DNA from 3 places in the Exiguobacterium sp. s16 genome. Region 3 is predicted to be linked to each of the others. Evidence: riboswitches for the same ligand, from Rfam matches in the RefSeq annotation. Region 3 holds a riboswitch; each other region holds the start of a gene.
The links. A riboswitch is a leader RNA that binds a small molecule or an ion and turns the genes downstream of it on or off. The one in region 3 is predicted to bind S-adenosylmethionine.
Positions count from the first base shown of each region.

Region 1: linked by a shared signal. The riboswitch ahead of KNP86_RS14075 (Na+/H+ antiporter NhaC family protein) and the one ahead of KNP86_RS07760 (2,3-diketo-5-methylthiopentyl-1-phosphate enolase) in region 3 are both predicted to bind S-adenosylmethionine.
Region 2: linked by a shared signal. The riboswitch ahead of KNP86_RS06420 (aminotransferase class I/II-fold pyridoxal phosphate-dependent enzyme) and the one ahead of KNP86_RS07760 (2,3-diketo-5-methylthiopentyl-1-phosphate enolase) in region 3 are both predicted to bind S-adenosylmethionine.

Region 1 is NZ_JACSLM010000011.1:43,059-47,224, forward strand. It holds gene KNP86_RS14070 (GGDEF domain-containing protein) at 1-1,382, shown strand, start outside; SAM riboswitch class I at 1,478-1,573, shown strand; gene KNP86_RS14075 (Na+/H+ antiporter NhaC family protein) at 1,626-2,927, shown strand; gene KNP86_RS14080 (TVP38/TMEM64 family protein) at 2,949-3,599, opposite strand; gene trhO (oxygen-dependent tRNA uridine(34) hydroxylase TrhO) at 3,822-4,166, shown strand, end outside.
Region 2 is NZ_JACSLM010000002.1:565,014-569,179, forward strand. It holds gene KNP86_RS06410 (MDR family MFS transporter) at 1-818, opposite strand, end outside; gene KNP86_RS06415 (AI-2E family transporter) at 1,083-2,183, opposite strand; SAM riboswitch class I at 2,359-2,459, shown strand; gene KNP86_RS06420 (aminotransferase class I/II-fold pyridoxal phosphate-dependent enzyme) at 2,537-3,712, shown strand; gene KNP86_RS06425 (iron-containing alcohol dehydrogenase) at 3,709-4,166, shown strand, end outside.
Region 3 is NZ_JACSLM010000003.1:151,876-156,041, reverse strand. It holds gene mtnA (S-methyl-5-thioribose-1-phosphate isomerase) at 1-171, opposite strand, end outside; gene mtnK (S-methyl-5-thioribose kinase) at 168-1,322, opposite strand; SAM riboswitch class I at 1,404-1,506, opposite strand; SAM riboswitch class I at 1,712-1,813, shown strand; gene KNP86_RS07760 (2,3-diketo-5-methylthiopentyl-1-phosphate enolase) at 1,884-3,041, shown strand; gene KNP86_RS07755 (2-hydroxy-3-keto-5-methylthiopentenyl-1-phosphate phosphatase) at 3,038-3,688, shown strand; gene KNP86_RS07750 (methylthioribulose 1-phosphate dehydratase) at 3,685-4,166, shown strand, end outside.

The sequences.
Region 1 (4,166 bases), on a different contig from region 3:
CGCGCGTCGCGCTTCGACGCTTCCGCTTCACGTATCCTTGGAACGCCATCACGTCTTTCTTGGAGATTGCCATCCCAGCCGGTGTTTACTTGGCACTTGGTGGTGTGACCGGTCTCGGCTTCTATTCTCAAGACTCGTTCCTGCCGCTCGCCGGTTTGATTCTGGCCATCATCTTGAACACGATCGTGCAAAAGTATCAAGTCGGTTGGTGGTTCCGCGTCGACATCCCGGTCCGCGATTTTCTGAGCATCGCGTTTTATACGTATATCGTCAGTCTCGTCTTCATTTTGGCGGCCTCGTTGTTCCGGGAGACGAATTTACTCGTCGTCAGCAGCATCGCTGCCGCGTTGACGTTCTTCATCAAGCGGCTCATCATCCAAAAAGGCCGGCAAGACGCCTTTAAATCGTTGATTGAACAGTATGACGAGGCAAAAGAAGCCGTGTCGTTATCGCAGAGCGAGGCGCAAGCCATCGAAGTGTTTCTCAGTCAATGTGAGCGGCTCAATCACTATGACGAAGGGTTCGTCGAGTTTAAACTGTTCGACCGTACCCTGTACTTTGATTTGAAGACGCGTCAGCCGATTGACCGTCACATCGTGTTCGATTTGCTCGATCACGCTTATCCGAACGAAGCCTCGGTCGAATATGAGATGCGCTTCGAATGGGACGCACCACTGTCGAACGAATTTGACGACGACTATCATAGTTTCATCTCGGTTCGGTCCGAGGAGATCGAAGGGATTCGCACGTGGCTCGTCATGACGGGTGAACACGTCTATGGGTATCCCTCGACCATCCAACGTGAAATCGTCAAACTTCTCAAGTCGTTCAACCGGACGATCAGCCGTTGCCATGAGCGCGACCGTCTTTACACGGAAAGTCGGACCGACAGCTTGACGCTGCTCGCGAATGCACGCGCGTTTTACGAATACGGGATTCAACAAATCTCGGACGGTTCGATGTATCCGATTTCGGTCGCGATGCTCGACATCGACTTTTTCAAAAAAATCAACGATTTGCACGGACATCAAGTCGGGGACAGTGTGCTCCAAGAGTTTGGACGGCGGATTCGCCAGGCACTCCGCACCGAAGATTTTGCCGCCCGTTACGGCGGTGAAGAGTTCATCTTGCTATTGAATCGTTGCGATGTCGAACAGGCAATCGAGATCGCCGAACGGATCCGGCAACAAATCGAGAACAAACCGTTCCACGTCGACGGAATCGATATCCCCGTCACCGCTTCGATCGGTGTCGACACGATTCAGGCGTTCGGTGACAAACGCCTCGACGATACGATCCGGAACGCTGACCGGGCCCTCTACGTCGGCGGGAAGTACGCCGGACGCAACCGCGTCGCCCATTACAATTTCTTAACGACTTGACTCACCCCCACGTTCACCGCGTGGGGTTTGCTATTGACAAGCGGATTTGAAACAGGTACGTTAGGGAACGTGTCTTATAACTAAATATCACAACTTTTTTATCAAGAGAGACTGAGGGACTGGCCCAGTGACGTCTCGGCAGCGGGTAACCTGTGCCAAATCCAGCGAGCAGTCTGCTCGAAAGATGAAAAAAGTGTTTTCTTGTAGAGAGAGCCTTTTTTCAGAAGGCTCTCTTTTTATTTTATGAATGAGGTGAATCGATTGGAACAACCGACAGCTAACAAATGGGCACTATTGCCTTTGCTCGTCTTCCTCGTCTTCTTTATCGGGGCAGGCATCTACTATAACGACTTTTATAAATTCCCGGTCCTGATCGCGGCGTTGATCGCGGTCATCGTCGCGGCGATGATGACGAAAGGCAGCGTCACTCAGACGGTCGAGCGTGTCGCCCAAGGCGCGGGGAACCCCGGCATTTTGATCATGGTCTTCATCTTCTTGCTCGCCGGAGCGTTCTCGAGTGTCGCCGAAGCAATCGGCGCAATCGACGCGACCGTCAATGCGGCGCTGACATTTTTACCGTCCTCGCTTCTACTGAGCGGTTTATTCGTCATCGCGGCTTTCATCTCGATGGCGATGGGAACGTCGACGGGCACGATTGCCGCCCTCGCCCCGATCGCGCTCGGTATCCACGAAGAAAGTGGCGTCAATATCGCCATCGCGGCGGCTGCCGTCGTCGGTGGTGCCATGTTCGGGGACAACTTGTCGTTCATCTCGGACACGACAATCGCTGCCGTCCGGACCCAGCGTACCAATATGCGTGACAAATTCCGAACCAACTTTTGGATTGTCCTCCCGGCCGCCATTATCACAATCGTCCTCTTATCGGTGTTATCGAGTGGAGAATCGACTGTCGATGCAGCCACGTTCGAATGGTATAAACTCATTCCATACCTCGCCGTCATCGCTCTCGCCTTGACCGGGTTGAACGTCATTCTCGTTTTGCTTGGCGGGATTGCCTTGACCGGCATCATCGGTTTGATCGATGGGAGTTTGGCTGTCACTTCATACGTCACGGCTATGGCAGACGGGATGATGGGTATGGCCGAGATTTCGCTCTTGACGCTCCTCATGGGCGGACTCGTCGGACTCATCTCGCATAACGGCGGGCTCACTTACTTGCGTGACGCGCTCACGTCGCGGATTCAAAAACGTGCCGGTGCCGAATGGAGCATCGCCGGGCTCGTCAGCGCGACGAACGTCGCGACGGCGAACAACACGATTTCGATTCTCGTGGCCGGTCCGCTCGCCGCCAATATCGCCGACACGTATGACATCGAGCGAAAGAAATCAGCGAGTGTGCTCGACATCTTCTCGTGTGGCGTCCAAGGCCTGTTGCCTTATGGGGCACAGCTGCTCATCGCCGCCGAATTGACGAATACGGCGTCACCAGCGCTCGTCCCGTATATGTTCTATCCATTCCTGCTCTTCATTTGCGGAGGGCTGGCCATCGTCTTTAACTTCCCGCGTTTCAAAAAGCGCGCCTGACCAAAACGACCCTTTGAAGCACTAGCTTCGAAGGGTCGTTTGACGTTTCGTTTCACGTTCACGTTGAAGTTGTTCGTTGCGTTTTTTGAAGGCGCGCCGCTTGAGCAATTCCTCGAGGCCACGGCTGATCGCCCAAAGAACAAACAGTAACAGTCCAAGCATCGATAAGCGGAACGGACTTTGAATAAACTCTTCCCACTGGTCACCAATGACCGAAAAAATCAAGACGACAAGCAGTTTCCCGAACCCCGCCGCCATGATGAATGTCCGAAGCGGCATTTGAATGAGGGCAAGTAAGTATGTGATCAAACTGACCGGGATGAACGGGAGCGAATATAAAAACCCAAGCGAGATCGGGCTCATATGGTTGATGCGTTCCAGCCAATATACCCCTTGTTTATGTTTTTCGAGCCACCGTGTCATCGGTTTACGGAATACGTAACGGACGGCTGTAAAGACAAGAATCGTCCCTAGTAAACTACCGACCCAAGACAATAACGTCCCGAGCAAGAACCCATACGTGGCCGCGTTCGCCGAAATGATGAGGACGAGCGGAAGAAATGGAAAGATCGCCTCAAGGAACGGCGCCCCTAGTCCTGCCCATGGGCCTCCCGGAAGCTCTTGCAGCCATTCAATCAGTTGGATAATCCATTGTTGGAGTGATGTGAGCATATCAGTTTCCACCTTCGACTTTCATTAATACCTTTTACCCGATTTCGCTCAGGAAGACGCATCCCCCTGCACGCCAGTAAAAAAAATAAAAAGTATTTGCGAAATTTCGCTGTGATATCTATCATATAATATGGACTTGTGGTTGCAGGCAAGTCCGCTCGTCGAACGACACAACCCAACGTTCGTTTTCCTGCAAAAAACTGAACACAGGGGAGTAATAACATGGAAACAAAACCAATGCGGGTCTTGCTGTACTATAAGTACGTCAACATCGAAGACCCAGAAACGCTCACACAAGAGCACCTCAAGTATTGTAAGGACCTTGGCATCAAAGGACGGATCTTGATTTCTTCCGAAGGAATCAACGGAACGTGCTCTGGGACTTGGGAACAGACCGAGCAATACATGAACGACTTGAAAGCGAACCCGCTTTTCAGCGATATCGAGTTCAAAATCGATGAAGTCGAAGAGCATGCGTTCAAAAAAATCTTTGTCCGTCATAAGAAAGAGCTTGTGACGTGGCGCTTTGATGGTGAGTTCGACGTTCCTAAACAGCACGGTGCGTAC
Region 2 (4,166 bases), on a different contig from region 3:
AGTTTCGAGGCGATCGGGAACTGGAACAACACGACCATGATGCCGTTCAAGGCGAGCATATAGGCGAACGGGTTCTCACGATCGGTGAACGATGGCATCGACTCTCTCAAGAAGAGGGGCAGCATGCTCTCGATGAGCGAGAAGCCCATCGAGATGAAGACACCGGCAAAGATGAACACGAGGAACACCTTGTCATTGTAGAACACGCGCAGGACATCCCGGTTCGACGGCGTGTCGACATCGGTCGTCTCTGGGAGCGACTCCCGGATGAAGCGACCGAGGACGAGTGCGTACAAGACGAAGACGAGAGCGGCCGAGTAGAAGATATACTGCCGGTCGATAAAGAGGACGGCACTCCCGAGGAGCGGGCCGAATGCAGCCCCGATATTGTGCCCCATCCGCAACAGCCCGAACGCCTCGTTCATCTGTTCGGGCTCGGTCACATCGGCTACCATCGCGCTTGCGGCCGGGTGGAACAATGAGTTCGTCAAACCGAGCATGGCGTTCAAGAGAAGGAGCGGCCAAAACGTTTCGGCGAAGGCGAAACCGACGAGGGCGAGGGCGTCGCCAAGAATGGCAGCCATCATGATTGGTTTGCGGCCATACAGGTCTGCGAGCCGTCCACCGACGACCGATCCGATGAGCGCCATGATCGGTCCGGTCGCCATGATGACCCCGACCTGGATATAACTGTCGAGCTTGTCGCTATAGTAGAGGACGAGGAACGGTGCGATCATGAACATCATGACACCGGTGATCGTCTCTCCGAGGAAGCGGATCCAAATGTTACGGTCGAGCTGTTTGAGTGATTGAATCATTAAGGTCACCTGCTTTAGTTGATAGAATAAGAAAAGGGACGCAGCATGCACAAAGGCATACGCGTCCCTACGATCTTAGGCATGCCTCGGAAGGCAGGCGACATCACGGATTCAAATCACGGAGAGGCGCCTGCCGGTCAATATGAACTTGGACGTGCGAGCGTTGAATGACTGACATCGGTACCTCTCCTTTCTGCATTGGACTGTCTTCTCTTCAAGATTATGATATTTCCGTGAAATGTGTCAACATAAATCGTCAATGTGTCATAATAATTCGTTCAAATTCTTTCGACTGAGCCGGTAGTCGATCAACCGAGAGAACACGACTTGAATCATCGCCGTGACCGGTACACTGATGAACATCCCGACGAGACCGAACAGGCTACCCCCGATGATGATCGAGGTGATGACCCAAAACGGGGTGATGCCGACGCTGTCGCCGAGAATCTTCGGGCCGAGCCAGAGTCCGTCGAATTGTTGCAACAAGAAGATGAACAAGAGGACGATGAGCGCCGTGAACGGGTCATAGAAGTAGGTGATGATGAACGCCGGAATCATCCCGAGCAGCGGACCGACGTACGGGATAAAATTCAAGACGCCGACGATGACGCCGAGTAGAAGCGCGTAAGGTGCCCCGATGATCAACAGACCGGCGACGGCCAACACCCCGATGATGAGGCAGTCGATCGACTTCCCGATGATATAGCGTTTGAAAATGTAATCCATCTCTTGAAAGATGTCGATCGTCGTCTTAGCCGACGCGACCGGGAACATCGCATACAACAGCCGCTTGAACATGCGGGCAAAAACCTCTTTGTCTTTTAACAGATAGATTGAGATGACGATCCCAATCAAGAAATTGATGAGCGTCATCGTGAAGCTCGACACGTAGCTGACCGACGACAAGACGGCGGTCTCGACCCAGCCCGAGTAACGTTCCTCGAAGCGGCTGAAATCGATGGCTTGGGCGATCGTCGCGTTGTACTCTTTCAAGTACGTGTTCAACTGGGCGAGGAACCCGTCAATCTGTCGGATGTAGAACGGAAGCTCTTCGATGAGTGAGGCCACACTCGAGTAGATGCGCGGGAACAATGTCACAGCGGAGATGACAAGAATCCCGATGAAGACGATATAAACGATCAGCAAACCTTGATAGCGTTTTAATTGAAACCGTTCTTCTATATAGGACAGGACGGTATTCAGGAGCAGCGCGATGGCAATTCCCATGATAATCGGCGTCAGCAACTGGAACGTGTAGTGCAACACACTAGAAATCGTGTCCGGTTCACTGATGACTTTCCATAGGACGAGCAGAATCAATCCGATCACGCTCAACTTCCAAATCAATTGACGATTTAATTCCAAAGGTCCATCCCCTCATCTTTTAAATTTTGTAGAATAGTGTTCACTTTGTACTATGACCTTTTTTTTATCGGGATTCAATAGGCCACACCCATTTTCGAAAAAGGATTGACAAGATTGGTAACGTTTGGTTAACTAAGTGACATATTACAAAATGACAAATCGCATATAAAAACACTTTCTATCAAGAGAAGCGGAGGGACTGGCCCGATGAAGCTTCAGCAACAGATTGTTCCAATACTGTGCTAATTCCAGCAAGGTGACCTTGAGAGATGGAAAGGTGGTTGTTTGAATACGTCCGTATCTCGACACCCCTTTCCGCGGAAAGGGGTGTTTTTTGCATAGGAGGACTATTCATGACAGACAGACGCTCACACTTACTTAAAACTTTACCACCCCAACATTTTGTCGGACTCGCCGATGAAGTCGCAGCACTTGAACAGGCCGGTCGCGATATCATCCGACTCGGTCAAGGGACGCCGGATTTGCCGACGCCCGCCCCAATCTGCGACGCACTTCAGACGGCGCTCCTTGATGCCTCGACCCACCAATACGGTCCGTTCCGCGGTCAGGCCCGTCTGAAACAAGCGGTGGCGACGTTTTACTTGAATGAGTACGGCGTCGAAGTCGATCCCGAGACGGAAGTCGCGATCCTCATCGGTTCCAAGTCCGGACTCATCACGTTGCCGCAATGTGTGCTCGAGCCAGGGGACGGGATCTTGCTGCCGAACCCGGGCTATCCCGACTACATCTCTGGGGCACGACTCGCCGGTGCCGTTGTCCGTGATCTCATCTTACGCGAGGAGCACGGTTTCCTCCCTGACTATGAGACGCTCGATACGGAAGGGGCGAAACTCATGTACTTGAACTATCCGAGCAATCCGACGGGGGCCGTCGCCACACCAGCCTTCTTTGATGACACCGTTCGGTTCGCCCAGGAGCGGGACTTGATGGTCGTCCATGACTTCGCGTATGGCAGCATCGGGTTTGATGGACACGTCCCGCCGAGCTTCCTGCAGGCGAAAGGGGCGAAAGAAGTCGGGATCGAGGTATATACGATGTCGAAGGCGTTCAACATGTCCGGTTGGCGCGTCGCCTTTGCCATCGGGAACGCGGACATCATCGAGGCGATCAATACGTATCAGGACCACGTCCACGTCAGCGTGTTCTCGGCCATCCAGGCGGCGGCTGTCGCCGCGCTCGAGGCCCCACGCTCCATCCGGGACGATTTGGCCCGACTCTATGAGGCACGGCGTGATCGCCTGATCGATGGGTTGAACCGGGCCGGTTGGGCCGTCGAGCCGCCGGAGGGTTCGTTCTTCGTCTGGGCGAAAGTGCCCGAGGGCGATGCCAAATCGTTCTCGCGTAAGTTATTGTACGAGGCAGGAGTCGCCGTCACACCGGGCTATTTCTTCGGTTCAGAAGGGAACGGATACGTCCGCTTCGGCCTCGTCTCGCCCGAGCCGAAAATCGATGAGGCCGTCGAACGAATCGAGCGGTTGTTTGCCGCCTATGAGGAGGTGCGGGCATGATTCGTCAGGCCGTCCTTGAATATGACCACGCCGATGACGCGCTCGACCGTCTTGATGACTTAGTCGACGGCCGACGTGCCCACGTCCTGCGCGGTCAGAACGGGTACGAAGTCGTGCGGGCCGTCCATCCATCCATCACGGACTATCCGGCCACGACGTTCCGTGGGGAGTGTACGGACAAGGAAGTCGAACGGCTGATTTTTGAAGACGTCGATGTCCTCATCGCCATCGGGGGCGGGAAGCTCGTCGACACGGCCAAACTCGTCGCCTATCAACAGAACGTGCCGCTCATCATCGTCCCGACACTCGCCTCGAACTGTGCGGCGTTCACGCCTCTCAGCGTCGTCTATCGGGAGGACGGGAGCTACGACCGCTACGACATGTTCCGCGTCGTCATCGAACGGGTCATCGTTGACTCGCGGGTCATCTCGCGCTCTCCATATGAATATTTCCG
Region 3 (4,166 bases):
CCCGAAGTATGCGATGGCCGGGGCGCCGCGGACTTGGAGCGTCTCGATGGCATGTTCGGCCTGTTCGAGCGTCTCAATCGTCACGTACCGCTCTTCATGCGGCAACAACGTCTGATCCAATACGATGAGTTCGTCTGTCTGTGAATGGAAACGGATGTTTTGAACCGTCATACGCGCACCCCCGACAGGAGTGTCACCAAGTCGTCAATCGATTCGACGCTGTGGCGTTCTTTAATGAGCGCCGTCCCGAGGGCGAGCGCGTCACGTTTTCGTTCGAGCCGCGTCGCTTCCGGCAACGTCTCGAGATCGGCGACACCGGCCAGTCCGACGGCACGGCGAATGAGTTCGCAACCGGCGTAGCCGATCGTGTCGCTGAAAATCGTCCGCAACAACTCGTCGACGAAACCAATCGTGTTGAACGGCTCGACGGCGCGTTCAAAATTGGCCCGAAACGTCTTCTCGAACGTCTCCCACACCGTCAAGACGTCCGTGAAACGCTCGAAGCGTTTGAGCGGGTCATGGAACGTCGACAGCGTCAAATGGGCGATGATTTGGCCGAGGTCGAAGCCGAACGGTCCGTAAAACGCGAACTCTGGATCGATGATTTTCGTCTCTTGTTGAGTCGCGAAGATGCTGCCCGTATGTAGGTCTCCGTGCAGGAGTGCCTCATGTTTCGTGACAAAGCCGACTTTCAGTTTCGTCACCTCGACTTTGAGCGCTTGGTCTTGCCAAAGGCGTTCGACATCTTCTCGCAGCGCCGTCTCGATGTTGTTCGACTCCGCGTCTTTGAACGGGTCGGTAAAGATGAGTTTCTCGGTGATGTCACACAGTTCCGGGTTGTAATAGTCACGTTCAATCCGCTTCTTCGCGATCGGCCCGGCCGCGTAATCCGACGTCGCGAACAGCGTCTCGCCTAAAAATTCACCGACATGGCGGGCAAGTTCAGGATACGTTTTCCCTTCCAAATAGCCAGTCCGAACGATCTCAAAATCTGACAGGTCCTCTAAAATCGTGTAGGCGAGCGGGCGGTCACTGCCAAGCACGACTGGCACGAAACGAGGGACGACGTTGGCGAATTCGCGCAACGCCAACTGCTCGATCCACGCCCGTTCAAGTGTGAGCGGCCAACTTTCGCCGACGACTTTCGCATATGGGAGCGCTTGTTTGACGATGAGACTCGTTTCGCCTTGTCGGATGCGGAAAACGAGGTTCAAATTGCCGTCCCCGATCTCCTCGCAATGCGTGATGCCTCCGTCTTCGATTAACCCCAACGTTTTCACATGCTCGACGACGGTCTGTTCTGTAAATGGTTGATATGACATAATGTTTTCCCCTTCCTGTACGTTGCCCATAAAAAAAGCCCCTTTCTCCGCGAGAAAGAGGCACAGCCAAACTGGTTGTTCCTCTCATCTGTCAGACATTCGTCTGGTGGATGTAGCACCGTGCCTAGTGGTCGGTTGCTGCGGCGTCATCGGGCCAATTCCCTCTGCCAACTCGCGATAAGAGTGGTTTATTCGATTCGGTGAACTTATGTGCTGAATATTACGGACTCGACGTCACGATTGTCAACGGCAATTTCCCGATGCAACTTCGTCTTTTTTTGTGCATATATGGAAACAACTTTCCAAAATATTTTTTTTGGAAAAAAAGGAATTGACGATGTGACGATTCTGTGCAAAAATTCAATTAAATTTCACAACTTCAAATCACATTCTTATCAAGAGCAGACGGAGGGACAAGCCCGATGATGTCGCAGCAACCGACCAGAGATGGCACGGTGCTAATTCTTGCAGCGTAAGCTGAGAGATAAGAGTTCATTTTTTTTATGATGACCTCTTGCCTCGGCATGGGGTCATTTTTGTTTGCCTGGAAGGAGGAACCATATGAGTATCACTGCCACATATGAAATCAAACGGACGGACGCGGTCGCGACCGTCGCCAACAAGATCGCCCTCGAGCTGACCGTCGGCACATGGACGGACTTGCCTCACTTAGAGCAAGAGCAGTTACAGGCGTTCCGAGGTGAGGTCGTATCAACCACACATACGGACACGACGAGCCGCTTCACGATCCGCTATCCGTTACATAATGTCAGCCCTGACTTTTCATCCATCTTGACGACGACGTTCGGGAAACTGTCCCTCGATGATTCGGTCCGATTAATCGATTTGACGTTGCCGGAGACGCTCGCCTCTGATTTCAAAGGCGCCAAGTTCGGTGTCGACGGGATTCGTGAGTTGCTCGGCGTTCAGGATCGCCCGCTCGTCATGAGCATCTTCAAAGGCGTCATCGGCCGTGACCTCGCGTTTCTCGAGCAGCAACTCCGCGATCAGTTCGCCGGTGGCATCGATATCGTCAAAGACGACGAGATTTTATACGACAACCCGCTCACCCCGTCGCTTGAACGGGCCCGGATCGGAGCGGACGTCATTCAAGCCCACTTCGAGGCGACCGGGAAACGCGTCCTGTACGCCATCACGCTGAGCGGCCCCGTGTTCGGTCTGCGTGACCAGGCGCTCCGTCTCATCGAGGCCGGTGCGACGGCGCTCCTGTTCAACGTCTATACGTACGGTCTCGACGCACTGCGCGAACTCGCGAACGATCCGGATATCCACGTCCCGATCTTGGCACATCCGGCCTTTGCCGGCGCCTTGACCGGATCAATCAGTCATTCGCTTTTGCTCGGTAAACTCCCTCGCCTCGCCGGGGGCGATTTGACGCTCTTCCCGTCACCGTACGGCTCACTTGCGACACCGCGCGACGAGGCGTTCGTGATTCGTGACCAGAGTGCCGAACCACATTGGTCGAAGCCGATTTTGCCGGTCCCGTCCGCGGGGATTCATCCGGGACTCGTCGCCGATATCATTCGGGACTTCGGGACGGATGTCGTCATCAACGCCGGCGGTGGCATTCACGGTCATCCGGACGGTGCAGCCGCCGGGGCTCGTGCGTTCCGACAAGCCATCGCTCACGTACTCGGTCAAACCGAAGGGCAGACGGACGAGCTCGATACCGCGTTGAAGGCGTGGGCGTCACGATGACGGCCCATATCCTCTGCGACTTTGACGGGACGATTACGGCGGAAGACAATATCATCGCGTTGATGAAGGCGTTCGCCCCGCCGGCTTGGGTCGAGTTGAAAGACGCGGTCCTCGAGCAACGGATTTCCATCCGATCCGGGGTCGGTCAAATGTTTCGACTGTTGCCGAGCGAGGCCGCCCCGGCTTACCGTGATTATTTGTTGGAGCGCATCACGCTCCGCCAAGGGTTCCCGGCATTTTTAGAAGAAGTTCGGGTCCATGGCTGGAAGTTTGACGTCGTCAGCGGCGGGATGGACTTCTTCGTGCAACCGGTCTTGGACGGGCATGTCGCCCCCGAGCATATCTACTGCAACGTCGCCGACTTCTCCGCTGAGACGGTCACCGTCGCTTGGCCGCACGCTTGCGATGAACAATGTACGAACGATTGCGGCTGTTGCAAGCCGACGCTCGCTCGCCGCCTTGTCAATCCCGCCGATCGCTTGATCGTCATCGGCGACTCGGTGACCGACTTCGAGGTCGCGAAGCGTGCCGACTTTGTCTACGCCCGAGGTCAACTCATCACGCTCTGCGAAGACGCAGGCATCCGTTACGCCCCGTTCGAGACGTTTGACGACATCACCCATCACTTGAAGGAGGTTGCCGTATGATCCTTGCCGCACGTTGGCTCGAACTGGCCGACATTAAAGACGAACTCGCCGCCCGCGACTGGTTCCCCGGAACGAGTGGGAATTTGGCGATTCGCGTTTCCGACGATCCGCTCGAATTTCTCGTCACGGCGAGCGGACGCGATAAACGAAAACGAACACCGGAAGACTTTGTTCACGTCGATGCGGCCGGACGCTTGATTGGCGAACAAAACGGTCGTCCATCCGCCGAGACGCTACTTCACGTCGAAGTGTTCAATCGGACGGACGCGACGTGTTCGCTCCACGTCCATACAGTCGACAATAATGTCATCTCCGAGCTCCATGCCGCCACCGGCGAAGTCGTCTTCACCGGCCAAGAGATCATCAAGGCGCTCGGCTTCTGGGACGAGGATGCGGTCGTCCGCGTACCGATTATCGAGAACCATGCGGACATCCCGACGCTCGCAGCCGCCTTCGCCCCTCATATCCGGGCAAACGC